DNA from 4 places in the Pseudocolwellia sp. G5-9 genome. Region 3 is predicted to be linked to each of the others. Evidence: predicted binding sites of a transcription regulator. Region 3 holds the regulator's gene; each other region holds the start of a gene.
The links. The regulator FNR, encoded in region 3, switches genes on or off when oxygen is low (the NO sensors DNR and NnrR bind a similar motif). The targets are predictions, from matches to a motif close to TTGATCTAGATCAA.
Positions count from the first base shown of each region.

Region 1: a site for FNR is predicted at 2,371-2,384, ahead of AC0L5Q_RS13655 (OmpW/AlkL family protein). Genes of this name have one in related genera too.
Region 2: a site for FNR is predicted at 6,063-6,076, ahead of AC0L5Q_RS12740 (YdcH family protein). Genes of this name have one in related genera too.
Region 4: a site for FNR is predicted at 4,773-4,786, ahead of AC0L5Q_RS05990 (acetate kinase). Genes of this name have one in related genera too.

Region 1 covers NZ_CM147893.1:3,145,837-3,153,776, forward strand. The annotation lists gene AC0L5Q_RS13635 (5-(carboxyamino)imidazole ribonucleotide synthase) at 1-384, shown strand, start outside; gene tsaC (L-threonylcarbamoyladenylate synthase type 1 TsaC) at 458-1,003, shown strand; gene hemF (oxygen-dependent coproporphyrinogen oxidase) at 1,000-1,905, shown strand; gene AC0L5Q_RS13650 (diacylglycerol kinase) at 1,934-2,314, shown strand; gene AC0L5Q_RS13655 (OmpW/AlkL family protein) at 2,440-3,117, shown strand; gene aroE (shikimate dehydrogenase) at 3,226-4,041, shown strand; gene AC0L5Q_RS13665 (hypothetical protein) at 4,042-4,269, shown strand; gene AC0L5Q_RS13670 (gamma carbonic anhydrase family protein) at 4,303-4,848, opposite strand; rRNA gene AC0L5Q_RS13675 (16S ribosomal RNA) at 5,600-7,142, shown strand; tRNA gene AC0L5Q_RS13680 (tRNA-Ala) at 7,294-7,369, shown strand; rRNA gene AC0L5Q_RS13685 (23S ribosomal RNA) at 7,833-7,940, shown strand, end outside.
Region 2 covers NZ_CM147893.1:2,958,428-2,966,367, reverse strand. The annotation lists gene rhlB (ATP-dependent RNA helicase RhlB) at 1-903, opposite strand, end outside; gene rho (transcription termination factor Rho) at 1,155-2,414, shown strand; gene ubiD (4-hydroxy-3-polyprenylbenzoate decarboxylase) at 2,500-3,993, shown strand; gene fre (NAD(P)H-flavin reductase) at 4,085-4,780, shown strand; gene arfA (alternative ribosome rescue factor ArfA) at 4,895-5,092, shown strand; gene AC0L5Q_RS12745 (GNAT family N-acetyltransferase) at 5,154-5,693, shown strand; gene AC0L5Q_RS12740 (YdcH family protein) at 5,748-5,999, opposite strand; gene minE (cell division topological specificity factor MinE) at 6,179-6,442, opposite strand; gene minD (septum site-determining protein MinD) at 6,445-7,257, opposite strand; gene minC (septum site-determining protein MinC) at 7,280-7,940, opposite strand, start outside.
Region 3 covers NZ_CM147893.1:373,671-381,610, reverse strand. The annotation lists gene AC0L5Q_RS01605 (heavy metal translocating P-type ATPase) at 1-253, shown strand, start outside; gene ccoS (cbb3-type cytochrome oxidase assembly protein CcoS) at 262-495, shown strand; gene AC0L5Q_RS01595 (sulfite exporter TauE/SafE family protein) at 495-1,154, shown strand; gene fnr (fumarate/nitrate reduction transcriptional regulator Fnr) at 1,214-1,942, shown strand; gene uspE (universal stress protein UspE) at 2,509-3,438, shown strand; gene AC0L5Q_RS01580 (hypothetical protein) at 3,703-4,293, shown strand; gene ttcA (tRNA 2-thiocytidine(32) synthetase TtcA) at 4,429-5,346, shown strand; gene AC0L5Q_RS01570 (TonB-dependent receptor plug domain-containing protein) at 5,912-7,834, shown strand; gene AC0L5Q_RS01565 (HmuY family protein) at 7,854-7,940, shown strand, end outside.
Region 4 covers NZ_CM147893.1:1,384,508-1,392,447, forward strand. The annotation lists gene AC0L5Q_RS05970 (zinc-dependent metalloprotease family protein) at 1-352, opposite strand, end outside; gene AC0L5Q_RS05975 (aminotransferase-like domain-containing protein) at 558-1,982, opposite strand; gene AC0L5Q_RS05980 (NAD(P)-dependent oxidoreductase) at 2,159-3,019, shown strand; gene AC0L5Q_RS05985 (TonB-dependent receptor) at 3,109-4,518, opposite strand; gene AC0L5Q_RS05990 (acetate kinase) at 4,856-6,067, shown strand; gene pta (phosphate acetyltransferase) at 6,070-7,940, shown strand, end outside.

The sequences.
Region 1 (7,940 bases), 2.0 Mb from region 3:
CAAGTGGGAGATTCTTTATTGGTGAATGAAATTGCCCCACGTGTACATAACTCCGGACACTGGACCCAACAAGGTGCAGATACTTGTCAGTTTGAAAACCATATAAGAGCTGTTTGCCAATTACCTTTAGGTTCTACCGAATTAGTTAGACCTACAGCTATGATAAATATACTCGGTACTGATAGCGTGCCACATAGTATTCTTGAAATACCCAGTGTAACACTTCATTGGTACGGTAAAGGTAAAAGGGCGGGTCGAAAAATGGGACACATTAATGTGTGTGGTTCAACTCGAACTGAATTAATTAGTCGGTTAACTCAATTATCAACAATGTTGCCAGACTCCGACTTTCCCGATGTAAGCGAATACGTGAATTCACTTTAATATAACCTATTCTTCTAGTAGGAAGTTATTGTGATAAGTCTCGTTTAAATTATTGATAATAAAATACGGTCTAATGTTTACAGCAATTGAAATTTTTCAACAAGGTGGCGTTATTGCTTATCCAACTGAAGCCGTATTTGGTCTTGGTTGTGATCCTGATAATCAAACGGCAGTTGAAAAATTATTACAAATCAAAAATAGAGATAAAGCCAAAGGTCTTATTTTACTTGCGGGTAGCTTTGAACAATTAACGCCATATATTGATCTTTCTAAGCTGACTAATACACAAATTGACTTAATATTAAGTCGTTGGCCAAACGGTGTTACTCAAGTATTACCTGCTCAAGCTAATATTTCTTCATACTTAACAGGCTGTTTTTCTACTATTGCCGTGAGAGTTACCGATCAGCCAGATGTTGTTTCATTGTGTTCACAAACCAAAAAACCTATCGTTTCAACAAGTGCTAATTTATCAGGGCTAGAGCCAGCCAGAACATGGCAAACATTAGATCCCACATTAACTCAGATGATTGATTACCTAATAAAAGGTGAAACATTAGGCTATATGCAACCATCAAAAATTATGGATGGTTTAACTGGAGAGGTTTTTCGCACATGAGTGCTGTAAATATAGAAACGGTTGTTGAATTTTTAAAAGGTTTACAAGACCAAATTTGTGCTGCGATAGAACAGGCCGACGGCCAAGCTAAATTCGTTGAAGATAATTGGGTTCGCCCTGAAGGTGGCGGCGGACGTACACGTGTTCTAACTAACGGAGACGTTGTTGAGCAAGGAGGAGTTAATTTCTCATTAGTGTCAGGCGATAAACTTCCACCATCAGCAAGTGCCCATCGACCTGAACTAGCAGGAAGAACCTGGAAAGCTTGTGGCGTATCTTTAGTCATACATCCTAAAAACCCTTATATTCCTACATCACATGCTAATGTACGCTTTTTTATTGCAGAAAAAGAAGGTGAAGAACCCGTATGGTGGTTTGGTGGTGGATTTGATTTAACCCCATTTTATCCATTTGAAGAAGATATTATTCATTGGCATCAAACAGCTAAAACACTTTGTCAGCCTTTTGGTGATTCTGTTTATCAAAAAAATAAAGAATGGTGCGATAATTACTTTTACTTAAAACACCGTGATGAAACCCGAGGCGTTGGAGGTTTATTTTTTGATGATTTAAATCAGTGGGATTTTGAAACGTGTTTAGATTATATAAAAGCGGTAGGAGCAGGATTCATCGATGCTTATATACCTATAGTAGAAAAACGCAAAAATACAGAATATGGTGAGCGCCAACGTCAATTTCAATTATATCGCCGTGGTCGTTATGTAGAATTTAATTTAGTTTTTGATCGCGGAACTCTCTTTGGCTTGCAGTCTGGCGGTAGAACTGAATCTATTTTAATGTCGATGCCGCCGTTGGCGAGATGGGAATACAACTTTCAAGCTGACGAAAATTCCGAAGAACATAATCTAAATAAATACTTAGTTCCTAGAAATTGGGTATAACTATAATAAATGCAAATAGAGCGTTTTCATGCCAGACAAAAATACATTAGGTCATATTGAAAGAATTTTACCTGCAATTAAAAATAGTATTGCGGGTTTACTCTCAGCCTATAAAAATGAAATCGCTTTTAGACAAGAAGTTTTCTTATTTCTAATATTATCGCCAATCGCTTGGTTGATCAGTGCAAGTTTTGTTGAACTCTTTTTATTAGTATTTTCTCTTATTTTTATTATGGTCACTGAACTTCTAAATTCTGCAATAGAAGCCGTTGTGGATAGGGTTGGTTTAGAACATCACGAGCTCAGCGGTCGTGCAAAAGACATTGCTTCTGCTGCAGTGTTTGTTGCCATATTATTTTTCCTGATGGTTTGGGGTTATAAAATTCATCAGTATATTGTACTAAGTTGATTTAGATCAGAATTTAATTCTTTAATCGGATACTTTAGTGTTATCAATAGAATAAGTTGAGCTAAATCAAAATTCTATTTAACTATTCTCTTTAAAATTACTTTATTAATTTAAAGGGAATCACCATGAAAAAAAATATCTTAACGCTTACGCTTCTTACCATACTTTCCTCATCTACATATGCTGCCGATTATCAATCAGGTGATATAGTTATCAGGGGCGGTATTACAAATGTAAATCCGAGCAGTGATCATACATCTATTTTACTTAACAATACTGATTCAACAATGACCTTAACGGTTGATGATAATTCGCAGTTAGGTTTGAATTTTTTATATTTCTATAATGCTAATATAGCCGTTGAAGTGTTAGCTGCAACACCTTTTACGCATGATGTAACTATTCATGATAAAAACGCTGTACTTAATGTTGATGGAGCAAAGTTAGGTGAAGTTACACAATTACCACCGACCATTAGCGTACTTTATTATATTGAAAACCAATCAGCTTTTAAGCCTTATGTTGGCCTGGGAGTTAACTACACCATATTTTTTGACGAACAATTTGAAGATGCACCAAAAAGTTTAGGTTTAAGTAATTTAGAATTAGAGGGATCTTTTGGGTTGTCATACCAATTAGGTGTTGATTACTTAATTAATGATAACTTCCATATTAATGCTTCTGCTCGTTATATTGATATATCTACCGATGCGACTTTTGACGTAGGTGGCCAGAGTATAGGTAAGGCAACAATAGATGTGGATCCTATGGTTTATTCAATAATGCTAGGGTATAAATTTTAACTACACACTTTTAATAAAGCAATTTCATCTAAAAAAGCATCGATAAGTCGATGCTTTTTTATTGGATCTGATTTAAGCTAAAAAAAATAGCATTAAATAGAATCTACTATGGATCACTATCTCGTTTACGGTAACCCAATAAAACAATCTAAATCTCCATTTATACATACAGCCTTTGCAAAAGAAACAAATCAGAACATTGAATATAAAAGTCAGCTAGCAGAATTAGGCGAGTTTGAGAAAACGGTTAAGCTTTTTATTAAAGAAGGAGGTAAGGGGGCCAATGTGACTGCTCCTTTTAAAGAAGAAGCCATGGCAATGTGTGATGAATTATCTGAACACGCTAAATTCTCAGGGGCAGTAAACACCTTAACCTTTAAAATTGGGAAAATTTATGGTGATACTACCGATGGTGTTGGTTTAGTAAATGATCTGTTATCTCATAACGTTCAGTTAGAAAATAGTCGAATTTTACTCTTAGGGGCTGGTGGCGCTTCAAAAGGCGTTGTTTTACCTTTATTGAATCAAAAACCTAAACATTTAACTATTGCTAATAGAACCGTGTCGAAAGCAGATGCAATAGTACAACAATATACAAACCAACCTATAACAGCTATGTCGTTTGAAGAAGCTAATAAACAAAAATTTGATCTTATTATTAATGCAACATCGGCAGGGCTGTCAGGAAATAGTGTACCTATTTCGGAAAGTCTCATAAGCACTAATACGGTTTGTTACGATATGACCTACGGTAAAAACCTAACACCTTTTTTGCAAATGGCGACTAAGCAGAATGCTAAACAGATAATTGATGGTTTAGGTATGTTAGTAGGGCAAGCTGCTGAGAGTTTTTATCTTTGGCGTGGTGTTCGCCCAGAAACTAGCAAGGTATTAAACGAATTACGCAAAGAGTTAAATCAATAAATGAATCAAGCTATTATAATTAATGACGATTATGAATTTAATCACAACAAACAACATTGGCAATGTACAGCCATGTTGTCTGGAGAAAAAGTCGTTATTATAATTAATAGCCGTGTTTCATCTAATGAGCTGACACAAGCTATTAAATTTGATTGGGAATATGAAATAGAGGAATGGCTCGAAGAAAACGAGCCAAATAATAATACAGTAGAAATTACGATTAAATAATATGTACAAAAAATAGCGAATTACTTTCTATTTCTATGCTTCTTCATCTAAGTATTCATTTTTAAAGCCAACATAGTTATCAGCTGATTTTTTAAGGAACTGAAATTCAGCATCAGTTAACTTTCGTGCTTGTTTCATTGGATTACCAACATATAAATAACCACTCTTTAATATTTTGTTTGGAGGTACTAAAGTTCCAGCACCTATAAAAACATCATCTTCAATTATTACACCGTCCATAATTATTGCACCCATACCAACCAATATACGATTGCCTACCGTACAGCCATGCAACATGCATTTATGGCCAATAGTAACGTCTTCACCAATAATTAAAGGGTAGCCATCCGGATTACTTTTATTTTTATGAGTTACATGTAATACAGAACCATCTTGTACGTTTGATCTATTACCAATAGAAATAGAATTTACATCACCTCTTATAGCCACTAATGGCCAAATACTCACATCATCACCAATTGATATATCACCTATAAGAACAGCGGAAGTATCAATATAAGTGTTTTTACCAAAAGTAGGAGAGATGTTTTTAAAGGATCTAATGTTAATCGTGTTCATATTAAGTCGATTTTCCAATTTTAATTTTGTTTATTTTAACAAAGAACCATAAAAATAACGTAAAAAGCAAAAATAAGAAAACAGTTAACGTATATCAAGTCATGTATACCACTGACAAATAGCTCTTTAAATACACTAAATGTTGGTAAATAACACAATAAAACCAACGTCTGTGTGAAAATCCAGCAAACGGAAAGTTTTTTCAAAATAAGTGTTGACGTCACCTCAAAAATCTCTAAAATGCGCTCCACTTCTTCAGGGAAACCCAGAGAAGGTAAGTATAGGAAATACTGAGTTCACTGAATAAGGACAGCGAAGTGGACGTTTTGATAGGTTTAGTTAGGCTTAATTGCGAATTAAACGAAAGATAACTTTTAAAATCTTTTAAAAAGAATTTCAAAAAGTTGTTGACATCAAAACTGAGACGCGTAGAATGCGCATCTCGCTTCAGGCAAGGCCTGCAGCACAAGAGCTTAACGAATGCGATTAACCTCTTGCTTCTTTTATAAAAAGAAGTCTTTCTTTAAAAATTAGTTATCATGCAATTTGTGTGAACACTCACATTAAGATTGATTTTACATAGTCGGTTTTATTACTTAGGTAATAAGAAAGACGTAAAACAGCTTATGTTGATGTCACACAAAAAAGTATAATTTGATTTATCAAATTGTACGTTTTATGTAGTTACTGACTTCGGTTGGTAACACGACAGAATTCATTGAGCAGCATCGCAAGATGCACAAACGATTTATAATTGAAGAGTTTGATCATGGCTCAGATTGAACGCTGGCGGCAGGCTTAACACATGCAAGTCGAGCGGAAACGAGAATAGCTTGCTATTCGGCGTCGAGCGGCGGACGGGTGAGTAATGCTTGGGAATATGCCTAATGGTGGGGGACAACAGTTGGAAACGACTGCTAATACCGCATAATGTCTACGGACCAAAGGAGGGGATTCTTCGGAACCTTTCGCCATTTGATTAGCCCAAGTGAGATTAGCTAGTTGGTAAGGTAAAGGCTTACCAAGGCGACGATCTCTAGCTGGTTTGAGAGGATGATCAGCCACACTGGGACTGAGACACGGCCCAGACTCCTACGGGAGGCAGCAGTGGGGAATATTGCACAATGGGCGAAAGCCTGATGCAGCCATGCCGCGTGTGTGAAGAAGGCCTTCGGGTTGTAAAGCACTTTCAGCGAGGAGGAAAGGGTGTAGACTAATACTCTGCATCTGTGACGTTACTCGCAGAAGAAGCACCGGCTAACTTCGTGCCAGCAGCCGCGGTAATACGAGGGGTGCAAGCGTTAATCGGAATTACTGGGCGTAAAGCGTGCGTAGGTGGTTTGTTAAGCAAGATGTGAAAGCCCCGGGCTCAACCTGGGAACTGCATTTTGAACTGGCAAGCTAGAGTATTGTAGAGGGTAGTGGAATTTCCAGTGTAGCGGTGAAATGCGTAGAGATTGGAAGGAACATCAGTGGCGAAGGCGGCTACCTGGACAAATACTGACACTGAGGCACGAAAGCGTGGGGAGCAAACAGGATTAGATACCCTGGTAGTCCACGCCGTAAACGATGTCAACTAGCCGTCTGTAGACTTGATCTGTGGGTGGCGTAGCTAACGCGCTAAGTTGACCGCCTGGGGAGTACGGCCGCAAGGTTAAAACTCAAATGAATTGACGGGGGCCCGCACAAGCGGTGGAGCATGTGGTTTAATTCGATGCAACGCGAAGAACCTTACCATCCCTTGACATCCTACTAAGTTACCAGAGATGGTTTCGTGCCTTCGGGAAAGTAGTGACAGGTGCTGCATGGCTGTCGTCAGCTCGTGTTGTGAAATGTTGGGTTAAGTCCCGCAACGAGCGCAACCCCTATCCTTATTTGCTAGCGCGTAATGGCGAGAACTCTAAGGAGACTGCCGGTGATAAACCGGAGGAAGGTGGGGACGACGTCAAGTCATCATGGCCCTTACGGGATGGGCTACACACGTGCTACAATGGCAAGTACAGAGGGCAGCAATACCGCGAGGTGGAGCGAATCCCACAAAGCTTGTCGTAGTCCGGATTGGAGTCTGCAACTCGACTCCATGAAGTCGGAATCGCTAGTAATCGTAGATCAGAATGCTACGGTGAATACGTTCCCGGGCCTTGTACACACCGCCCGTCACACCATGGGAGTGGGTTGCAAAAGAAGTGGCTAGTTTAACCTTCGGGAGGACGGTCACCACTTTGTGATTCATGACTGGGGTGAAGTCGTAACAAGGTAACCCTAGGGGAACCTGGGGTTGGATCACCTCCTTATCTTGAAGTAAAACGTTTTAATGGGTATAAGATTTATTTAGGTCGATTATTTGCCATCCGTGGCTAATCGACACAGGTACATCCTGTACCAAGAGTGTTCACACAAATTGCCTGATAACGAAATAGAAGAAGTGCACACCTCATAAAATATGGGGCTATAGCTCAGCTGGGAGAGCGCCTGCCTTGCACGCAGGAGGTCAGCAGTTCGATCCTGCTTAGCTCCACCACTTTTTCTTCAAAAGAAAGAGACCAAACTTAACTTGTTCTAAGTGAACACATTAAGTTTGGTTTTTTACCGGAAACGTTCCGTACGTTTCTCGGGTTTTCCTCCATCCGTGGGGGTCAAACCAAAATTTTAGCCGAATGCGTGCTGAGATTAAGTTCTTTAACAATCTGGAAAGCTGATATAAATACCGGTATTTATATAGCACTCAACGGTGTCGCGCTGTTGTTTGTAACGTATAAATACCAAGCTATTGTTACTTCTTTTATCGGGAAGTGATGATGGTGGTCATGTTTCCTCCTCGGAAATGTGATCAACCCGATAACAAGCTTCTTATTTATAAGGAACTGTTATCAACTCTTATTCAAGACACACAATGTGTGCGTGAAAATGTCAGACTTTACAATTACTGTGGTTTAGTCACCACGGTGTACTTAATATTCTTTCGAGACTATTTAGGGTTGTATGGTTAAGTGACTAAGCGTATGTGGTGGATGCCTTGGCAGTTAGAGGCGATGAAGGACGTGTTAATCTGCGAAAAGCTTTGGTGAGGTGATAAAAACCGTTATAGCCAA
Region 2 (7,940 bases), 2.2 Mb from region 3:
ATTTGTAAATCGCTCAAGAATTTTTAAGCGTTTATTTTGCGGTACGTCACCTGTTAATAAACCAACACGTATACCATCAGCATCTAAGTGCGCATGTAATCTTTCACAAACGTGTTTTGTATTCGCAAATATAATGGCTTTTTCTGGCCACTCTTCTTCAAGTAAAGTTTGTAATAATCGCATTTTATCTTCATTTGAAGGATAAAATAGCTCTTCAGAGATGCGAATATTGGTTTTTTGATCAGGTTCTACTTCAACGCTAACAGGATCATTCATATGTTCGAATGCTAATTCTTTTACTCTAAAAGAAAGTGTTGCTGAAAATAGCATGCTTAAACGTTCAGTTGCCGGAGGCATTTTATTGAACATATAACGGATATCTTTAATAAAGCCTAAATCAAACATGCGATCTGCTTCATCAAGTACAATAACTTCAATATTGCCTAAGTTATATATCCCTTGTTTTAAGTAATCGAGTAAACGACCACAAGTACCAATAAGAATATCAACTCCGTTTTCTAATTCTTGGCGTTGTGATTCGTAACCTTCACCACCGTAAACAACTGCTACTTTTAAGCCACTCGCTTTTGCCATTTCTATAGCATCTCGGTGTATTTGTATGGCTAATTCACGTGTTGGAGCCATGATCAAAGCACGAGGCTGATTATGCTCAGGTTTAGGTTTAGTGAGTAAGGTGTGGAATGTTGCCGCTAAAAAGGCAATAGTTTTACCTTCGCCTGTTTGTGCTTGGCCTGCAATGTCAGTACCTTTTACTAATACAGGCAAGGACTTAGCTTGAATGGATGTGCAGTATTCAAACCCCATTTGATTGAGGCCTTCTATTACTTGCGGCGCAAGATCAAGTTCTGAGAACTTTATTTCTGATAAGTGTGTTTTTTTCATGGCGCTAGCTTAACAGGTTCGTTGGTTAATAAAAAATAGTATTGAAGTCTTTAAAGTGATAAAAAGCACGATATATTTAATTTTTTACTATAATATTCAAAAAATAGAACGATAAATAGGATCTTCCTTTACCTATTTACAAAATAGTGCTAAATTTGTTCTTCAAGAATACCTTAACAACTCCAACCCAATCGTTTATCGCATAATACATTGTGTATCACAACGTAAAACTAGTTTAAGAACCTCCTAATATGAATCTTACCGAACTTAAAGAAAAATCAATCAGTGAATTGGTTGAATTAGCCGAATCAATGAAATTAGAGCACTTAGCTCGCACTCGTAAACAAGATATTATTTTTGCTATTTTAAAATCACATGCCAAAAGTGGTGAAGATATATTTGGCGGTGGCGTACTAGAAATACTACAAGATGGATTTGGTTTCTTACGTTCTGCTGACTCATCGTACTTAGCTGGACCAGACGATATATATGTATCACCGAGTCAAATTAGACGCTTTAGTATGCGTACAGGTGATAGTATCCACGGAAAGATTCGACCACCCAAAGACGGCGAACGTTATTTTGCCCTCTTAAAAGTTAACGAAGTAAATTTTGACCGTCCTGAAAACACTCGCAATAAAATCCTTTTTGAAAACCTAACTCCTATCCACCCTATCGGCCGTTTAACCATGGAACGTGGTAATGGTTCTACAGAAGATATTACAGCACGAGTTTTAGATTTAGCTTCACCTATAGGTAAAGGTCAACGTGGACTGATTGTTGCTCCACCTAAAGCAGGTAAAACGCTTTTATTACAAAATATTGCGCAAAGTATTGCCCACAATAATCCTGACTGCGAATTAATGGTATTACTTATTGATGAACGTCCGGAAGAAGTAACTGAAATGCAACGCTTGGTTAAAGGCGAAGTTATCGCTTCTACTTTTGATGAACCAGCAAGTCGTCACGTTCAAGTAGCCGAAATGGTAATTGAAAAAGCTAAACGTTTAGTTGAGCATAAAAAAGACGTTGTTATTTTATTAGATTCAATTACCCGTTTAGCACGTGCTTACAACACGGTAATTCCTTCGTCAGGTAAAATCCTTACTGGTGGTGTTGATGCCAATGCATTACATCGCCCGAAACGATTTTTTGGTGCGGCTCGTAAAATTGAAGAAGGTGGTAGTTTAACTATTATCGCTACTGCTCTTGTAGATACGGGTTCTAAAATGGACGAAGTTATTTACGAAGAGTTTAAAGGTACGGGTAATATGGAATTACATCTTTCTCGTAAAATTGCTGAAAAACGTGTATTCCCAGCGATTCACTTTAACCGCAGTGGTACTCGTCGTGAAGAATTACTCACTAAGCCTGATGAACTACAAAAAATGTGGATTTTACGCAAAATAGTTCATGAAATGGGCGAGATTGATGCTATGGAGTTTATGATTGATAAGCTGGCCATGACCAAAACAAATAATGAGTTTTTCGATTCAATGAAAAGAAAATAACACTGATTCATTTGTTAATACGCCAGCAATCAATGCTGGCGTTTTCGTTTTTAAATAGCTCACTCTTTACTATAAGTTTATTTCTATGAAATACAGTGACTTGCGCGACTTTATAGCGCAATTAGAAAAAATAGGTCAACTTAAACGTATATCTAAACCGATATCGACTGAATTAGCCATGACCGAAATAAGTGATAGAACATTACGCTTAGGTGGTCCGGCACTATTATTTGAAAATCCTGTGGGTCATACCATTCCCGTATTAACAAACCTTTTTGGTACTCCAGAGCGTGTCGCTTTAGCTATGGGGCAACCTGATGTAAATGCTTTAAGAGATGTGGGCAAGTTGTTGGCGATGCTAAAAGAGCCTGAACCGCCAAAAGGTTTTAGAGACGCATTATCAAAAATACCTGTATATAAACAAGTATTAAATATGCCCGTTAAAGTGGTTAAAAAGCCACTTTGTCAGCAAGTTGTTATTGAAGGTGATGATGTAGACTTAACAGCTTTACCTATTCAAACTTGTTGGCCTGGCGATGTTGCTCCACTTATTACGTGGGGTTTAACAGTTACACGTGGCCCTCATAAGGAACGCCAAAACCTCGGTATTTATCGTCAGCAGTTATTAGGTAAAAATAAGCTAATTATGCGTTGGTTATCTCATCGTGGTGGTGCATTAGATTTTCAAGAATGGAAAAAAGAACATCCGGGTGAAAAGTTTCCTGTATCTGTCGCTTTAGGCGCTGATCCTGCTACTATTTTAGGCGCAGTAACTCCAGTACCTGATACCTTGTCCGAATATGCTTTTGCTGGATTGTTACGAGGCAGTAAAACAGAAGTAGCCAAATGTATTAGTAATAATTTAGAAGTACCTGCTACTGCCGAAATTGTATTGGAAGGCTATTTAGATCCTGATGAAATAGCGCCTGAAGGTCCTTATGGTGATCACACCGGTTATTACAATGAAGTGGACAATTTCCCAGTATTTACGGTAACACATATTACGCATCGTAAAGATCCTATTTACCATAGTACATACACAGGTAGACCGCCTGATGAGCCTGCTATTTTAGGTGTAGCTTTAAATGAAGTATTTGTGCCTATTTTACAAAAGCAATTTCCTGAAATTCAAGACTTTTACTTACCGCCAGAAGGCTGTTCGTATCGTTTAGCTGTAGTAACCATCAAGAAGCAATATGCGGGTCATGCTAAGCGTGTCATGATGGGCGTTTGGTCATTCTTACGTCAATTTATGTACACTAAATTTGTTATTGTGTGTGACGACGATATAAATGCGCGAGATTGGAAAGATGTGATTTGGGCTATGACTACACGCATGGATCCAAGCCGTGACACCGTGCTGATTGAAAACACACCTATCGACTATTTAGATTTTGCCTCTCCAGTTTCTGGTTTAGGTTCTAAAATGGGATTAGATGCCACCAACAAATGGCCAGGTGAAACCAATCGCGAATGGGGAGAACCTATCGTGATGACAGAAGCAATTAAAGACGAAGTTGATGGCTTATGGGATGAGCTAAATATATTCGGCGATACAAACGAAGAAAAAAACACATAAGTGACTAAGGTCATTATTTATAGATTCTATACTGATTTCATCAAAAAAATTATTAATGATATGAGTATTTTAAGTGGTTAAGGTTTAACAAATGAATGTAATTAAGTGCCAGGTCGCTTCATTAGAAGCACTTACTCCCTATGTATATAAGGTTTTGTTAAAACCTGAACAAGCAGTAAATTTTATGCCGGGGCAATATTTAAATTTTGTCTTGAGTGATGATGACAAGCGACCTTTTTCTATCGCAAGTTCACCAAATAACGAATTGATTGAATTACAAATAGGTGCTTTTTCTGCAGATAGCTACCCTATGCAAGTGATCGAACATATTAAAAATAATCAAGAAGTCACAGTTGAATTACCACTGGGTAATGCGCAATTACGTGAAGAAAGTACTAAACCTTTATTATTAATTGCTGGTGGTACAGGATTTTCTTATATCAAATCTATGTTTGAGTACTTATCTCAAGAACAGTCTTCAAGAAAAGTAGTCGTATATTGGGGTCTTCGTGAACCTAGTGCTTGTTATGAATTAGACGAATCAGCTGCCATTATCGCTAAGCTAAATGAAGGCGAGTTTCATACGGTAGTTGAAACACCACACGATGACTGGACTGGCAAAGTAGGTATGGTTCATAAAGTGGTAATGAATGATATTAAAAACCTAGAAGATTACGATATTTATCTTGCTGGCCGCTTTGAAATGGTAGGGGTAGTAAGAGATGACTTTGTTGCGCGCGGAGTCAATAAAGACAACATGTTTGCGGATGCTTTCGCTTACATCTAATAGTTAAAAATTATTATAGCTTTTTTAAAACTATGCGCCTAGAATGCGCGCGTAATAACCGAGGTTACTACGCGCGCATTTTTTGTATTAAATTTAAACTAAAAGAGAAATAAAATGAAAAGTAAAAAACAAACCAATAAAGCTCAAGTTGAGTTAGGACGAGGCACTATCAAAGATAATTTTTTAGCTGCTATGGTTACTTCTAAACTTTATAAACAGCAAATTGTTCAACCTAAAAAAGGTAAAGGTGCATATCAACGTAAAGCTAAATTTTCGAATAAAGGCCAAGAGTCTTATTTAATAGCTGCTTAATTGTTATAAGTTAAGTTGTTATTAGATAAGGCTTTCTACATTTTTTAAACTCAGTTTACGTATGCTATATCCTATTGAACTTCATACCGAAAGACTATTGTTAAGGCAATGGCGCGCTAGCGATTTTAAGCCTTTTGCACAAATGAACGCCTGTGCAAAGGTGATGAAATACTTCCCTCGGCTATTAACTCAAGATGAGAGTAACGCTATAGCAAATAAACTCGCTGGTTTTATTGATGAGAAAGGTTGGGGCTTTTGGGCGGTTGAAGAAAAACAGAGCAATCAATTTATTGGTTTTACGGGTTTGAAACAAACACCTGAATGCTTACCGTTTTCACCCGCTGTTGAAATTGGTTGGCGTTTCGATAGTCAATATTGGCATAATGGCTATGCAACAGAGGCTGCTAAAAAGTCACTTGAATTTGCTTTTAATGAGTTAAAACTTACCGAAGTGGTATCTTTTACGGCTAAGGTAAATAAGCCATCAGAGAAAGTTATGCAGCGTATTGGAATGGAAAATACGGGGATTACGTTTAATCATCCTTTAGTGGATATAAACAGCGCTTTACTTGAGCATGTTTTGTATAAAACTTGTCAGTAAATACTGTTAATTAAAGTAAAGAGGAGTACGGTGGCTCCTCTTTAAATAAGATATTTAAGCAGAGACCTGCTCTTTTTTAATGATGGCAAACAACGCATCTTTTAAGCTTAAACGTTTGATTTTTTGTTGGTCTAAATACTCATCAGAGGTATTTTCGACTCCTTGCTCAATTTTAACAACCTCATTATTGAGTTCATGATATTCGTTAAAGAGTTTAGCGAAGTGGTTGTTCGTCATTTTTAAATGATGGATTTCTTTACTGTATTCAGGGAATTCGTGGTGTAGATCATGTTTTTGTAACGTCATTATATATCCTTGTTTACTTGCTGTTCTTTAATGTTAAGTGTATTCCTCCATTGTTATTGTGTATTGATCTGGCTCAACTTTTAATGAATGTTTTATAGTCAATTTTGCGCATAAAAAAGGGGAGTTAACTCCCCTTAATCATTCTAACGGTATTAGAATCTTTACTTAATGTTCGATGTTTAGCGTTTATCGTCAGGTAAAGTAATGTTGAGTTCTAATACGCTTAAATTATCATTTTTATTGTCTAGATTAACCGTGACCTGATCTGAATCAATGGGTACATATCGACGGATAACATCAATAATATCTTGCTTCATTGCAGGTAAATAATCAGGACTATTACGTTGTCCACGCTCGTGAGCAACAATAATTTGAAGTCGCTCTTTCGCTGTTTGAGCGGTTTGCGTAGTTTTTTTACTTCGAAAATAATCTAAAAGAGACATGTTTAACCTCCAAATAAGCGGCGCAGTAAGCTTTTCTTTTCTTCTTCTATAAAACGGAATTCAACTTTTTCACCAATTAAACGATCTACAGCGTCTCCGTATGCAAGGCCAGCATCACTTTCAGTATCTAGAATAACAGGAGAACCTGAGTTAGATGCTTTTAATACAGCAGGTGACTCAGGAATAACGCCAAGTAATGGAATTGCTAAAATGTCTAATACATCTTCTACACTTAGCATATCGCCACGTGTTACACGCTCTGGGTTGTAGCGTGTTAATAATAGATGTTCTTTAACGGGCTCTTTGCCCTGTTCTGCACGTTGTGATTTGCTTGCTAACATACCTAAAATACGGTCTGAATCTCGTACTGATGATACTTCAGGGTTTGTTGTTACTATGGCTTCGTCAGCGAAATAAAGCGCCATAATTGCGCCCGTTTCAATACCTGCTGGTGAGTCGCATACAATATATTCAAAGCCAGCTTCAGCAAGATCATCTAATACTTTTTGAACGCCTTCTTTATTTAGCGCGTCTTTGTCACGTGTTTGTGACGCAGGTAGTATTGATAGATTTGGCGTGCGTTTGTCTTTAATTAAGGCTTGATTAAGTGTTGCTTCACCTTTAATCACGTTAACAAAGTCATAAACTACTCTACGTTCGCAACCCATAATTAAATCTAAATTACGTAATCCAATATCAAAATCGATAATTACGGTTTTAAAGCCTTTTATAGCTAGACCTGTGCCTATTGCAGCACTAGAAGTTGTTTTACCAACTCCGCCTTTACCTGAGGTCACAACGATAACCTTAGCCATGATTTTTCCTTTCTTAGTTTTTCTAATTTAATGGGTTAAATACAATTTTTTGATCTTCAACTTGAATACATTGCGGTAAATTTGCATGCTCAGTTAGTTGTTCGTTTAGCATGTAAACACCGGCAATAGACACCAGTTCAGCTTGTAAGTTTTGACAGAATATTTTACTTTCGCTTTGTCCGCTTGCACCCGCAATAGCTCTACCGCGGATAGTCCCGTATACATGAATGTTGCCATCAGCAATAACTTCAGCCCCATTACCTACAGAGCCCATAATGATGAGGTCTGTATTTTTAGCATAAATTTGTTGGCCAGAACGAATTTGGCCTTTAATAATTTTTGTTGGGGTATTTTCAATAACGGTTGTTTCAACAGGAGTTTGTACTTCTGGTTGTGTTTTTTGAATTTCTGTACGTTTATTTTGTAGCGCAGAGCCTTTGTTAACTATGGCTAGGCCAGCATCTTGTGCTGCTTTTTTTTGCTCAGGAGATGTATGACCGCATATACCAACAAGTACAAAATTATTATTTTCGATAATTTGTTTGAGGGCTGTAAAATCAAAAAACGTTTCAATTTCACTAATATCAGCAACAACGGGAGCACATTTGAAAAACTGAGGCGCTTGCGCAATTTTATTTTTTAGTTGGGAATCTAATAACGTTAAATCGTTTTTTTCGATGCGT
Region 3 (7,940 bases):
CGGCGCAGATATTATATTATTAAACAGTGATTTAACTAATATTACTGCGTTAAAACTCATTGCTCAAAAAACTAAAAAAATTATTTGGCAAAACTACTTATGGGCATTTGGTTATAATGCCTTAGTGTTGCCGTTAGCAATGGCTGGCTATATTACGCCTTACCTCGCAGTTATTGGTATGTCAGCCAGTTCCATATTGGTTGTGACTAACTCACTGCGCTTACTTAATATCAAAAAAGATACAAAAGGCTAATATATTCAATGAGCATAATTTACGTATTAATTCCTATCGCGGTACTATTAACGGCTATTGGCCTTTATCTTTTTTTCTGGGCAGTTAAAACAGAACAATTTGATGATCTTGAAAAACAAGGTTTAAGTATTTTGTTTGACGAAAATGACGATCAAGCAGCTGATAAAAATAAATCAACATCAGAATTAATATCAGAAAAGAATAAAAACACCAACGCATCAAATCAACCAAAAGATAGTTAATGAACATTGATTATTTTTCAGCCTTTATTATAGGCATTTTGGGATCTGGCCATTGCTTAGGAATGTGTGGTGGCATAACCTCAATGCTAACCTCTGCTCTACCTAAACATTCGTCGTACTCAAAAACACTTTTAGTTTTCAGTTATAATTTTGGTCGCATATTATCTTATACCCTAATTGGCGCAATAGTTGGTTTTACAGGTTCTGTCGCGGCTAAAAATCTTGGCGTACCTTTAGCTGGTTTACGCGTAATATCCGCTCTATTTCTTATATTTTTAGGACTTTATATTGGCCAATGGCTTATGTGGTTAAATAGAGTTGAACGCTTAGGTAAATTTATTTGGCAATATTTATCACCTTACTCCAAACGTTTAATACCTGTAGACTCACCACAAAAAGCCATAGGTTTAGGTGCGCTATGGGGCTGGTTGCCCTGTGGTTTAATTTATTCAATGCTAACATGGTCATTAGCTAGTGGCAGCGTAACTACGGGCGCATTAATTATGACTAGCTTTGGCTTAGGAACCCTACCAGCATTGCTTATTATGTCGTATAGCTTAATCAAAGCAAAAACGCTACTTAACCACCCCTTATTTAGAAAAACAATGGCAATAAGCCTTATCGGTTACGGTATTTATACCTTGTACTTGCTCGTTTAATCGATTGCATATAGATGAAGGTTAGAATATGATCCAAATCAATTAACCTTTGATTAAGTATGGACATTATGGAAAACAACAATTGCTCAGGAAAACAACACATCCATTGTCAAAACTGTAGTATTAGTGAATTATGCCTTCCATTTTCGTTAAACGAGCAAGAACTTAATACGCTTGATAATATTATTGACCGTAAAAAGCCTATCCATAAAGGTGAGCAAATTTTTCAAGACGGCGACGAAATGAAATCTCTTTATGCCATTCGTTCTGGTACATTTAAAACCTTTACCGTTAATGAGCAAGGAGAAGAACAAATTACAGGGTTTCATCTAGCAGGTGATTTATTAGGTTTTGACGCCATTGCCAATTCAGAACATCCTAGTTTTGCTAAAGCACTGGAAACATCAATGGTATGTGAAATTCCATACGACACGTTAGACTCTATTTCTAACACTATGCCAAAGCTTAAAAAACAAATATTAAAAATGATGAGCTCTGAAATTCGTTCAGATCATGAAATGCTTATGTTACTTAATCATAAAAATGCAGAGCAACGATTAGCAACTTTTATTAGTACGTTAAGTAAAAGATATCATGAACGAGGATTTTCTGCGTCTGAGTTTAGATTAACCATGACACGTGGCGATATAGGTAACTTTATTGGTTTAACGGTTGAAACGATTAGCCGCTTACTGAATAGGTTTCATAAAAATGGTTTAATCGATGTGAGTGGCAAACTGATTACCATTAAAAATATTGAAAAGCTTAACGAAGTTGCTTCACTGTAATTCGATATATACCCGTTACCAATCAAGAGGCTATTTCAGAGTGCTTGAGCGATATCAATTCAAGGCAACGCTTTGTGATAATGGTTACTCCCTTATGAAAAGCGTTGTTGATGAAGTGATTTTGCTCAAGCGCTTCTTCGATGGGTCTAAAACAATTTATGCTTCGTTATTAACTTTAGTCAGGTTCCTACACGGATGTAGGACATTAGGGTAACGCAGGAGCAGTTACCGAGAATAGCCATGACGTAAACTTAATGCCTTGCATACATGGATGTAGACCTTAGATTTTGTTTGGAACGTAAAATCTGTGCTTAAATTGTTTTTAGTTCCCACTGAAACCTGCATCTTGAATGATAACGGGTATAAACAACAGTAGTAAAAGGTACGTTATTATTACTGTTGTTAATCTCCGTAAAAGATCTATTTTAAATTTCATATTCCCCTCTTCATCAAGATATTATTAATTAAGAATATCTTGATGTAAAACAATTAAAAAACACTCGTTCATACACTATACTGATACTCATGGTATTATAAATACGAGCTAAATAATTGGGGACGATATTATGAAAAAGTATCAAAATATACTAACGGTTATTGATCCTACGACAGACGACCAAAAAGCGTTAAAGCGTAGTATTGAACTAGCACAACATACTAAGGCTACTATCACAGCCTTCTTATCTATTTTTGATTTTTCTTACGAAATGACCACCATGTTATCAAGCGATGAACGTGAATCTATGCGACAAACCGTTATAGACGATAGACACCAATGGCTTAATAACATTATCGAACAACTCGATACAGAGTCACTTACTATCAACACCAAAGTTGTTTGGCACAACAGACCTTTTGAAGCAGTGATCAGCGAAGTGCTTGATCATAATCACGACATTGTTATTAAAGGTACTCACGAACACGACAAACTAAAATCCGTTATATTTACGCCTACCGACTGGCATATTTTACGTAAATGCCCTTGCCCTGTGTTATTAGTTAAAGATCATTTATGGCCTGAAAACGGCAATATACTTGCAGCAATAAATGTAGGAAGTGATGAAGAAGAACACCTTTCGCTTAACCATAAAATCACCTCACAAGCGAGCGACTTAGCAAAAACAATAAACGGTAACGTGCACATTGTTAATTCTTATCCCGGTACGCCTGTTAACATCACCATAGAAATACCTGAATTTAACGCGGTAGAATACAACGATACTATGTTAAAACATCACCAAGATGCGATGACAGAACATTGTGAAAAATACCAGATAGCGAAAGAGAACACCTACGTTCAAGAAGGTTTACCTGAAGATGTTATCGAAGAAATTGCCAACCAAATCGACGCAGAATTAGTGATTTTAGGCACGGTAGGTAGAACAGGATTATCAGCCACATTAATAGGCAATACCGCTGAACACGTAATAGATCGACTGAACTGTGATGTACTCGCGTTAAAACCTGATGGATATGAATCACCTTTTGTTAAGTAATAAAAACACTAATAAAGTAGCTAATTACTATTTTAGTTACTTTATTACCTATTACATCTAAATCAACTTAACTCTACTTTAACTAGCTTAGTAACCAAGTCCTCCTATTTGTAGTAATATTAAATTGATCCCTCGCCAATAACAAAACTCAATTAGCGATATATAACACTACAATTAACAAATCAATCTATTGATTTTATTATTAAAGTTGTGTAATGTTAGTTTCGTATTTAGGGAAAAAATATTATATAAAAGGAAATTATTATGAACAAACTCATCTCTATATTAGGTACCCTTACCTTTTTATCTTCAACATCTGCATTAGCTGATACTCTTACGTTTTCTGGTGCAACTCACTGTAATGAAGATGTAGTTAAACATGCAACTGCATTTAATAACTTAAAAACGGCTGAAGGCGCCTTAAATGCCCTATCAACTATTTCTTCTGAGTCTGTAGGTCCAACCGAACAAGGTTACTTTATCTTTGATCCTCAATTTGAAAGAACCACTAGATACTTCAATTGTAGTGTCCCTCTAACAGCCAATATGGGTAATATTTCACTTAACGTTTATGGCAAAGTCAATGGTATACAACAAGCACCAGGTGGGTGTCTAATTTCACGTATACGGAAAGTAAACGATGGAGGAATACCTAAATGGTTTAGATTTGGGACTGGTGAAGGTTTTGATTGGAGTACTATTACAAACTATAATATAACAGGTGAGCAGTTTGTAAATTATAGTACAAATAATATTAATAACAATTATGAAGCTGACAGTACTTTAGAATTAAAATGTCGTACAACATGGTCAGGCGGTAGCGTATCGATTGGTCAGATAGCAGTAACGTACTAACAATTAAATAAATTTTCTCCCTAAATACTCTAGAGTTATTAATATAACTCTAGACTCTTTTAATTCTCCTCTTACCTAGTTTATTAAGAACAAACCTTTAGGTATAATGCGCTCGCTATTAACGTGAGAACATATATGAACGCTTTACCTACAACACCTGAAGTATCACTAACATCCGAGCAAGCCATACAACTATCTAAGCTAGAAAAACGCTTACGACGCAATGTGGGTCAGGCGATCGCTGAATACAATATGATTGAAGACGGCGATAAAGTCATGGTGTGTTTATCGGGAGGTAAAGACTCTTTTTCAATGCTAGATATTCTGCTTAAATTACAAAAAGCTGCTCCTATTCATTTCGAAATCGTTGCAGTTAATTTAGATCAAAAGCAGCCGGGTTTCCCTGAACATATTCTTCCTGAATATCTTGAATCGTTAAATATTCCTTATTACATAGTTGATAAAGATACTTATTCTGTTGTTAAAGAAAAAATATCAGAAGGAAAAACCACTTGTGGTTTATGTTCGCGCTTACGCAGAGGAACCTTATATTCATTTGCTGAAAAAATAGGAGCCACTAAAATAGCACTTGGCCATCATATGGACGATATTGTTGAAACCATGTTTCTCAATATGTTTTATGGTGCAAAACTAAAGTCTATGCCTCCAAAACTTCGCTCTGACGATGGCAGAAATATTGTGATTAGGCCTTTAGCTCACTGCAGAGAGCAAGATATTTTAGATTATTCTAACTTTCAACACTACCCTATCATTCCTTGTAATTTATGTGGTTCACAAGAGAACCTTCAAAGACAAAACATTAAAGCCATGCTAAGCGAATGGGATAAGCAAACACCCGGACGTGTTCAAAATATATTCAAGTCACTCAAAAATGTAAGTTTAAGCCAATTAGCAGATACTGACCTATTCGACTTTTCAAACCTTGCCATAGATAGAACTGAAAAACGGAAAGCATATGAGTTTTCTGATGAAGTAGTATCATCTACAAACATAGATGAAAACCAGTTTATTAACATTACCAATATCTCATAAAATATTAATAACAAAATAATTTATCTTAAAGGTGTCTCTCAAAATAGTTTCACTATAGTAGCGCACCTCATCAACTTATATGATAAGTCATCTGAACTCGGCTTGATAAATGCTTCTCTAACAGCTATTTTTCCTAACTTCTACGTTAAATTTACTTGCAATAAAAGATAATGCTTTTTATAAGGGAACGACCATTATTACAAAGCACTGCCTTGAATTGATATAGCTCAAGCACTTTGAAATAAACTCTTGAGTAGTAACGGGTATACTTCAATTCATTAATAACAGATTAAACCGAGTTCAGATTAAGTATTATATTACGTTAGGTAAGTTTTCACCTCGTAACTTACCTTAGCCCATTCTATAAACGCCTTATAAAAAACATCCCCTCTCAAACACATCAAAATATCAAACCAAAATTCAGGTTAGGTAGTTTTTAAGTAAGTTATTTTCTGAAAATGGGTTGCAATAACCTAACTTTAGAATGATAATGCGAATCGATCTCATTCGCACTACGTAAAAATGTAAAATGTATATAAAAAATAGCATATCAACTCTGGTATTTATGTTAGCCATAAGTCCCCCTATTCAAGCATCATCAAAGCCCGAAGGTGCAGAACACATTGTTATAACAGGAACACGAACAGCCAAACTATTAAGTAACTCACCTGTTTTAGTAGATGTTATTGATGGTGAAACTCTTGCAAAGGTTAGTAACGGCACCTTAGCACAAGCACTAAATTATATTCCGGGTGTTGTGGTAAAGCGCAGCGCTAAAGACGGCTATAACATTCAAATGCAAGGATTCGATGGTGACCATGTTTTAGTCTTAATTGATGGTCAACCTATTGTTAGCCCAACCGGTTCATCAGCCGATTTAGACCAAGTACCCGCTAATAACATAGCTCAAATAGAAGTTATTCGCGGTGCAGCGTCGGTGATGTACGGTAGTTCGGCCATGGGAGGTGTGATAAACATTATTACCCAGAAAACAAACCAACCTACACTTGCACTTGATTACGACGTTAGCCAGTATCAGGGGAATGCCATCAAAAATGGTGATCTTAACCACACCATTAAAATGAATGCGGTTGATAACTTCTCTGGTTGGCGTACACAACTTAATGCGCTACTTATCGACGATCAGGGTTTTGACTATGACAATACAACTGTGAGTCAAGACGCCGCTAGCGTAGAAAAAAAATTCATCACCTTAAGCACCAGTAAAACCCATAACAACTTAGCGACAAGTGCTAAGTATCAATGGCTCAGTGATAAGAAACTACGTGACACCTCTGCAATACCTGGACAAAGTCAGATAATTTATTACCAAACAGATGTAACCCAGCAACAAATAGAGCTAGGTTTAAAAAGTGCTGCAAGCCCAAAAACTCCATGGCAGATCAACGCCAGATATATTAATCATCAAGAAACGAGTGGCCAGTCAAACAGTATTCGAGACTCGAGTATCAAGTTATCTGAAATTAACGCTCAAAAAGTTTTTCAGTTACACCATATAGAAATAGTTACCGGCGGTGTGATTCATGCTGACCAGCTAGATCAATATAAGCCTGCTGACGGTGTTATTGAAATAGACAATGAAAGTCGAGAAAGTGTAGAAATTTTTGCTCAAGGCAACTGGAGCAAATCCAACGATCAAATACTCGCAGGAATACGCAGCCAATACGATTCAGATTTTGGCTGGCATAACGCCCTACGCCTGAGCACAATGAAAAACTTTACATTCGGTAAAAGCAGCCTGCAATGGCGTGCAGGCATTGGTCAAAGTTATCGCGTACCTAACTTAAAAGAACGTTTCTATATTTTTGATCACAGCGCTCTTGGCTACATGGTTTTAGGTAATAAAAACCTTAAACCAGAAACAGCCAATTCAATGAGTTCAAGTTTAACCTTTAATACCAGTATTGCCGATAACACAGTTGACCTGCGCAGTGATATTAGTGTGCATTATTCAAAAACAGACGATCTTATCGACTCGATTATAGATCCTAAGCTTTCAGAAGAAAGTAGCTTATCAATATACCAATATCAAAATATTAACAAAGCCAAAATACACGGTATCGATATCAGCAGTCAATTAACCTTTAACCAATGGAAGATGCAGTTAAATTACAGTTACTTAACTAGTGAAGATGAAAAAAATCAGCGCTTACTTTCTCGCCCGCGCCATCAAATAAAATTCAACATAAATTACGACATAGATGCCTACGATATCGAATTTATTGCCTATGCCGTTTACCAAGCCGGTGAAGCCGTACCCGATAGCTATCAAGCTGTAGAAAACAATGAATTCACCACCGTTAATGCGCTATTAAATCAAGCATTAACCACGCAATTATCTTGGCGCATTCGTGTTGACAACATTTTTGACGAGCATAAAAGCCCGTCGACAAATAATCAAAATCTATTTGATGCAAGACCTGTTAGTAGCCGCACCATCAGTGCTGGCATTAGTTACCAATTTTAATAAACTCTAGGATAATCACATGACATTTAACGCAAACATCAGCCATACATTTAAATTAAGCAGCTTAGCACTGTGTGTTTTACTAACCGCTTGTGGCGGTGGAAGT
Region 4 (7,940 bases), 1.0 Mb from region 3:
TATCAGCAAGTGTTTGTATTTTCCATGTACCTAGTTTAGCGATAATACTACCGCTTAAGCCATGCTTCGAGTAAATTAAACTAATTGTACTCTTATTTTCTGCCTCACCTAACCAAACCTGCTGATTTTTATGCGTTACATAAAAGTTTTTTCTCACAAATTGAACTAAACCAAGCTCAGGAATATCAATGCTAATGGTATCCTTTTTGATTAGTTTATCTCTACTATCAACTAAAGATATTTGATAACTCGATTCGCTTATTTTTTTAGATATAGAAAAAAGTAGGTCATTGTTTTTAGCAGATACTGCAGTTGATATTAGAATAATAATAAATATTAAAATTGTTTTCACTTACATTCCTTATAACAGTTAAATAACCTTTATTTGTTACTTAACTTATCCAGATAATTTGTATTTTATTTTTAAAGTGTATCAAAAACGCCCAACCAAACAAAACAATTCTATTCTTACCTTCTCAAATATTTATAGCTTGGCACATATACTTTTATATAAGTTACTCAGAAATTAAACTAAACATATTTAACATCGAAACCCCTTATATCATAATGATTTTATTATTTATTATAATTTTTTTAACATTATTCAAAGCAAAAATTAATTCATCTTCTGATTTTGCCGCCATTAAAGATATTCTTACCGCTTCAATTTTGTTTCCTTTCTGGACTGTAGCTTTATTACTTTGAATATTAGCATTTGAATGGCTTACTCTAAAATAATCAGCACTTGAAACCAGTACACCACGCTCTTCTAATGCTTGACTAAATTTATCACTCGTCCACGGTGAAGGTAACGTTAACCATAAATGGAAGCTATTTATTTGGGACGATAGCTGTTCTCCTTTTAAAATACGTTTAGCAATAATTTGACGTTTAATCGCTATGTCTCTTTGCTGTTTTTGAATGGCTAACGCTTGCCCTGAAAAAATAAGTTTAGACGCTAAAGCTAGCGTTAACGGAACCGGCATCCATATTGTATTTCTTATTGTCGCTTCTATACGTTGTTTAAACGTCTCAGGATAAACAATAAACCCGACTCGTAGACCCGGAAAAATAGATTTAGATAAACTACTTAAATAAAAACCATATTCAGGTGCGAAATTAGAGAGTGCAGGAAGTTCAGGACTCAAAAAGCCGTAAACGTCATCATCTATCATCCAAACTTTATGTTTAGTAACTATTCGAGCAATTTCTTTTCTTCGCTTAACAGACATAATAGAAGCTGTTGGATTTTGATGAGAAGCAACTACAATCAATAGTTTTATATCATGTTGCTGACAAGCTTGTTCTAACGATTCTGGCGTAATGCCCTCTTCATCTATTTCAAGCGGAATAAGTTTTCGTCCGAACTGATTAGCAAGTGAAATAATGCCCGGATAACATAAGCTTTCTACAGCAATACAATCACCATAATCAGTTAAAGTACTTATTAGCACCATTAAACCATGCTGCGCACCACTGCATAGCGATACTTGTTTTTTGTTTATTAGTACCCCTTGCGATAACAACCAATGTGTCGCCGCTTGATGATCCGTTAGGCTACCCCCTGCAACATTATAATCCATTAATTCTGATAATTTATTTTGCTCGCTCAAGCTTTTAAGTTGCTGCGTAATTTGTTGATTTGCAATATTAACTTGCGGTTTGATAATAGATAAATTGATAGATTGAAGATCATTCGCTTTGATCGCTTGTGGTAATACAGGACACGCAGAAACAAAACTCCCTTTACCTACTTTTGCATTAATAAAACCAGCACTTTCGGCTGCTTTATATACTTTAGTAACGGTAGCCACAGCAATACTTAACCTTGTTGCCAACTCTCTATGCGTAGGTAATTTATCACCCGCTTTCAATAAGCCTTGTTCAATAGCATATTGAAGTTGTTGATAAAGTGCCTGATGTAAGGTTAGTCGATTTTTCCTTTGATGAAAGCCATCAAGCCAATTCCATAATTGAGACATTATTTTTCCATAGCCAAAGCTAGTACAATTAACAACATTGTACTAGCTAACATTTTTTATACCATAAATTTTCACGCTATTTAAAAGAAAAACAACCAAATATATGGAAAGTGCATCGCTTATTATTTTTAATACTGGTTAAATAATTCTATTGTTTTTTTATGGAGAGTTTTTAAATGAAAGTAGCATTTATTGGTTTAGGCACTATGGGATATTCAATGGCGGGACATTTACAACATAATGGCCTGCAAGTAACCGTTTTTAATAGAACAGAAACAAAAGCTTTAGCATGGAAAAACGAATATAACGGCTCTATCGCGCCAACACCTAAAGAAGCAGTAAAAGAAGCTGAATTGGTTATGTGTTGTGTGGGAAATGATAACGATTTAAGAGAGGTTTGCTTTGGAGAAAATGGAATATTAGCAGGATTAAAAGAAGGTGCTATTTTAATTGATCACACAACAACCTCTGCTGAAGTGGCTAAAGAAATATCTCAAGTATGCCTTAAACAAAACAACACCTTTTTTGATGCCCCCGTATCTGGCGGTGAAATAGGTGCTCAAAATGGCGCGCTAACAATTATGGTTGGTGGCGATGAAGAAAAATTTAAAGACATTGAAAACACGATTAATATCTATGCTAAACAAGTGACTCGTTTAGGCGATGTAGGCGCAGGACAAACCTGTAAAATGGTTAATCAACTCTGTATAGCCGGCATTTTACAAGGGTTGTCAGAAGGTTTAACACTCGCTAAAAAGTCAGGATTAGATTTAGTTACCGTAAGAGATGTACTTAAACATGGTGCAGCTCAGTCTTGGCAGCTTGAACAACGAACGCATACCATGGCAGAAGATCAATTTGATTTCGGGTTTGCTATAGACTGGATGAGAAAAGATTTGAATATTTGCTTAGAGCAAGCTGAACAGCTAGGCATAAATTTACCTGTAGCTAAAATGGTAGATGCTTCGTATCAGCGATTACAAGAAAAGGGGTTTAATCGTTGCGACACCTCGGTTTTAATTAAAGATATAGAATAAAGGCTCACCTTTTATCAAAAAAGCCCTTTGAAAGTATATTTAAAGGGCTTTTGAACACATATATCAGCTATAACAAATTCAATAAAGAGTTATCTATAACCGAGTAATTTATTTTCTTTAATTTCTTCAACAATAGCTTCCGGTACATTCTTTTCCCAGCCTGCCTTACCTGAAGATATTTGCTTAAGTACTTCTCTAGAGTATATTTTTAATAATTTTTTATCACTGCATTCAATACCTGATATAAAATTATTTTCTAGTAAATGTTGATATAAAAAGCGTAAATGGTCAGGCACTTTAACTTGAGTAAAATCAATAAGCTCGTCGCCATTTTCTAATTCTGGATATACAAATATACGCGTATTATCTGGAAATAATTTACCAAAAGCTTCCAGTATTCCACCTTCTACCCCACGATAAAACTGCTCATCAAAAATTTGTCGCATGTTCATCATACCCACAACAATCCCTATTTGTAGCTGCGTATATTGACGAAAATAAGCACGTAAAGAAAAGTAACGAGTGTAATCAGAAATCATTACGCTATAACCCAGCGAGTTTAGTAACTGAACCCTTGTAATAATATCAGCTTCAGGCACTTTCGCATCATTACCATACAGATCATTCAGCGATATTTCAGCAATAGCAATTGTACTATCACCATCTAAACTATTAAGCGTATTAAAAGAGTTTTTACCTTGCTCAATCATATCCACATTTAGTTTAGTGGCTGGCTTGAATGAACCACGAATCGTTAATACGTTCTTTTTATACAACATATCTGCTGGAACAGTTACTGAACCATCAGGCTTAAACATAATGGCACGGGTTTTCCAACTACGTATTAAGTGTAAGTTTATCGCACGGTTATCAATATCTTCAAAATAGGGCCCTTCAAATTCAATGGCATCTATTTCAATACGATCTTTACCTATGTTGTCACTTAAAGAATCAATAATATCTTTTGGATTTTCAAAATAATAATAAGCGGCGTAAATAAGGTTTACACCTAAATTGCCTAACGCTTCTTGTTGCGCTTCAGCGCTATCATCATGCATGCGAACATGAATAGTAATATTTGAAGGCTCTGCGCCTGGATACATTTGCACTCTAACACCACACCAAGCATGGCATTCGTTTTTACGATTAAAACTTTTAGCGGCAACCGTTGCTGCATAAGAAAAATAACGTGAAGACTTAGAACGAATATCACCTACCCGGTCTACCACAAGAGCAAATTCTTGTGTCATCATAGCTTTTACACGTGCTTTACTTACATAACGTCTATCTTCTTGCACACCGTATATTGCATCAGAAAACTTCATGTCATAAGCAGACATAGTTTTAGCAATAGTTCCTGCTGCAGCTCCCGCTAAAAAAAACTGCCTCGCCACTTCTTGGCCTGCACCTATCTCTACGATAGTTCCATACTTTTTCTCATCAAGATTCAAGCGTAAAGCTTTGTTACTTGTAGTGCGCGAGCTAACTTTTTTATCCATGATTTCTCCAAACATCATTAATATGTTCATAACCACTTACTTAATTTTAAATAAAAATAAGTGGTATGTAAGAATACAAACTTTTCAATTACTAATTTATTAGTATAACGGGTTCTTATTATATTCTTATTTAAATATTATTTCCCTTAAATTCAGATAAATCACCTCAATATAGCGATATAAAAATAAGCATTTAACTTATCCTGAAAAATATCTTGAAAAACCTTTAAAAATTCATGTTGTTTTAAGCTTTATTGTATTAAATCAATGTTTTTAAATTTTCATCTTCTATAGTTAGTTTAAGAATATTAATTTAAATAATATATAGGCGTTTTAGATGACAAAACAACTTATTCTGGTTATTAACTGCGGTAGTTCTTCACTTAAATTTTCTTTAATCAATCCCAAATCAACTAAGACTATTTTAACCGGTCTGGCTGAGCAGTTGTTTTCAGATAAAGCCACTATCAAAATAAAGTATAAAGAAGACGTTATTGTTAAAAATATTGTAGCTCCTTATGACCATAGTTTAGCCATAGCAATACTCGTTGATGAATTAAAAGCTTTTGACTTTAATGATAACATTATCGCTATTGGTCACCGAGTGGTTCATGGTGGAGAAAACTATAGTACGCCCACATTAATTACTGATGAAGTAAAACAAATAATCGGCTCTTTATCTCGATTAGCTCCTTTGCATAATCCAGCCAATTTAATGGGTATTACGGTTTGCGAAAAAGCATTTGAATCACTTCCGCAAGTTGCCATTTTTGACACCGCTTTTCATCAAACACTTCCCTCTAAAGCTTTTATCTACGGCTTACCTTATGAGTTATATGAAGAACATAGTATTAGGCGTTATGGTTTTCATGGAACTAGCCATTATTTTGTATCCGCTGAAGCAGCAAAATTAATTAACAAGCCTATTGAACAATGTAACTTTATTTCAGCCCATTTAGGTAACGGTTGTAGTATTACCGCAATAAAAAATGGCAAAAGTGTAGACACAAGTTTAGGTTTTACACCCAACGAAGGTGTCATGATGGGAACACGTTGCGGCGATATTGACTCAAACATTATTTTTTATTTAGTGAATAAGCTGGGTTATTCAACTGATGAAATCAATAAGCTCCTCAATAATAAAAGTGGTTTATTAGGCGTTTCAGGTACCAGTAACGATTGTAGAGCATTAGAAGAAGCAATGACTGATGATCCAAACTGCAGAGCAACATTAGCATTAACGATATTCAGCTACAGAATAGCTAAAGTTATCGCATCTTATACTGCAAGCTTAACAGAACTAGACGGTATTATTTTTACCGGCGGTATCGGTGAAAATTCAATGTTGGTTAGAAAAATGGTGGTATCTCACCTACAAATTCTTAATTTTTATCTTGATGATGAAAAAAATGAACAAGCTCGTTTTGGTCAAAGCGGTAATATCGCCGCTAACAACTCACGTTCATGCTGGGTTATTCCTACAAACGAAGAGTTTGTTATTGCTGAGCAAACACAACAATTACTTTCTTTAAAGAATACTGGGGAATAAAAATGCATCATAAAATAATGTTAATTCCAGCGGGATTTGGTGTAGGTCTTACCAGTATAGCTGTTGGTTTAGTACATGCGTGTCAACAACGTGGAATTAAAGTGGGACACTTCAAACCCATTAGCCAACCCTCTCGCAGTGTATTAAAAAATAAAAAAGATCATATTAGTTGGTCAACCGACGATCACTCAATTCCTCTTAGTTATGTTGAAGAACAAATGGCTGACGGACAACGTGAATTTATTCTTGAAAAAATAGTAGAAAACTACGACAACTTTAGCCAACACTACGACGTTGTAATTATAGAAGGTTTAATTCCTACCACGCGCCAACCTTATGCAGGCAGAATTAACCGAGATGTAGCGCAAACACTTTCTGCCAATATTGTTTTAGTAACCACTCTGGGTAACGATACCGCTGAAGAATTTGAAGATCGTATCGAAGTAACAGCTGAAACTTTTGGGGGAATTAAAAATAGCAAGCTACTCGGTTGTATTATTAATAAAGTTAATTCGCCTAATGAAGATGAATTTGGTTTATTACCCAGAGAAAATGAAATTGAGTCTAATGATGCAACCGATTTATTTCCTGCATTATCTATCTTTAAAAACAAACAATTTAAACTATTGGGTTCTGTTCCATGGGAAATGGATTTAGTTGCTCCCAGAGTTTGTGATATTAGTACTTATTTAAATGCAACACTGATTAATAAAGGAGATTTTGAACACAGAAGAATTAGAAGTATCAGTTTTTGTGCGCGTACCGTTGATAACTTAGTCAGCCATTTACAACCCAGCCGACTAATTGTTACACCAGGCGATCGTACCGATATAATTATTGCAACTTGTTTATCTGCACTTAACGGTACAAAAGTAGGCGCATTATTATTAACCAACGGTTACGTACCTAATGAATATGTACTCGACTTATGTAAACAGGCGCTTGAAGCTGGCTTACCTGTACTTTCTGTAAAGTCTGACACATGGCAAACCTCCCGTTACCTTATGAACTTCACACCAGAAATTCCTAAAGATGACATACAACGGCATGAAAAAGTAAAACAACATATTACCGATCATTTATCTGGTAGCTGGTTAGACACCTTATCGCAATCTATTCAACAGAATAGCTTACTATCTCCACCGGCTTTTAGGCATAAATTAACCGAACTTGCTCGCAAAGCGAATAAACTTATTATCTTGCCAGAAGGAGAAGATATAAGAACCATAAAAGCTGCCGCAATATGCGTTAAGCGTAATATAGCTCGATGCCAATTATTGGGTAACAAAGAAAATATTTTACGTATTGCCGAACAACAAGGTATTGAATTACCTGAAGGCTTACTTATTACAGATCCTGAAAACATTGTAGATAATTATATCGCTCCCCTTGTAGAATTAAGAAAGCACAAAGGTGTAACCGAAGCGATTGCCAAACAAGAACTTACCGACAATGTAGTACTGGCGACCATGATGCTGAAATTAGGTCAAGTAGACGGTTTAGTCTCTGGCGCAGTAAATACCACAGCCAATACCATTAGACCTGCCCTACAATTAATTAAAACCGCTGATAATTGTAACTTAGTATCATCTATCTTTTTTATGTTATTACCCGAACAAGTCCTTATATACGGTGATTGCGCCATTAACCCAGATCCTAATGCTGAACAACTTGCTGATATTGCTATTCAATCGGCAGACTCTGCAACCAAGTTTGGTATAGAACCTAGAGTTGCTATGATCAGCTACAGCACGGGTTCTTCGGGCACAGGGGCTGATGTAGAAAAAGTCACGCTAGCGACTAAAATAGCGAAAGAAAAGCGCCCTGATCTGATCATAGACGGACCACTACAATACGACGCAGCCATAATGAA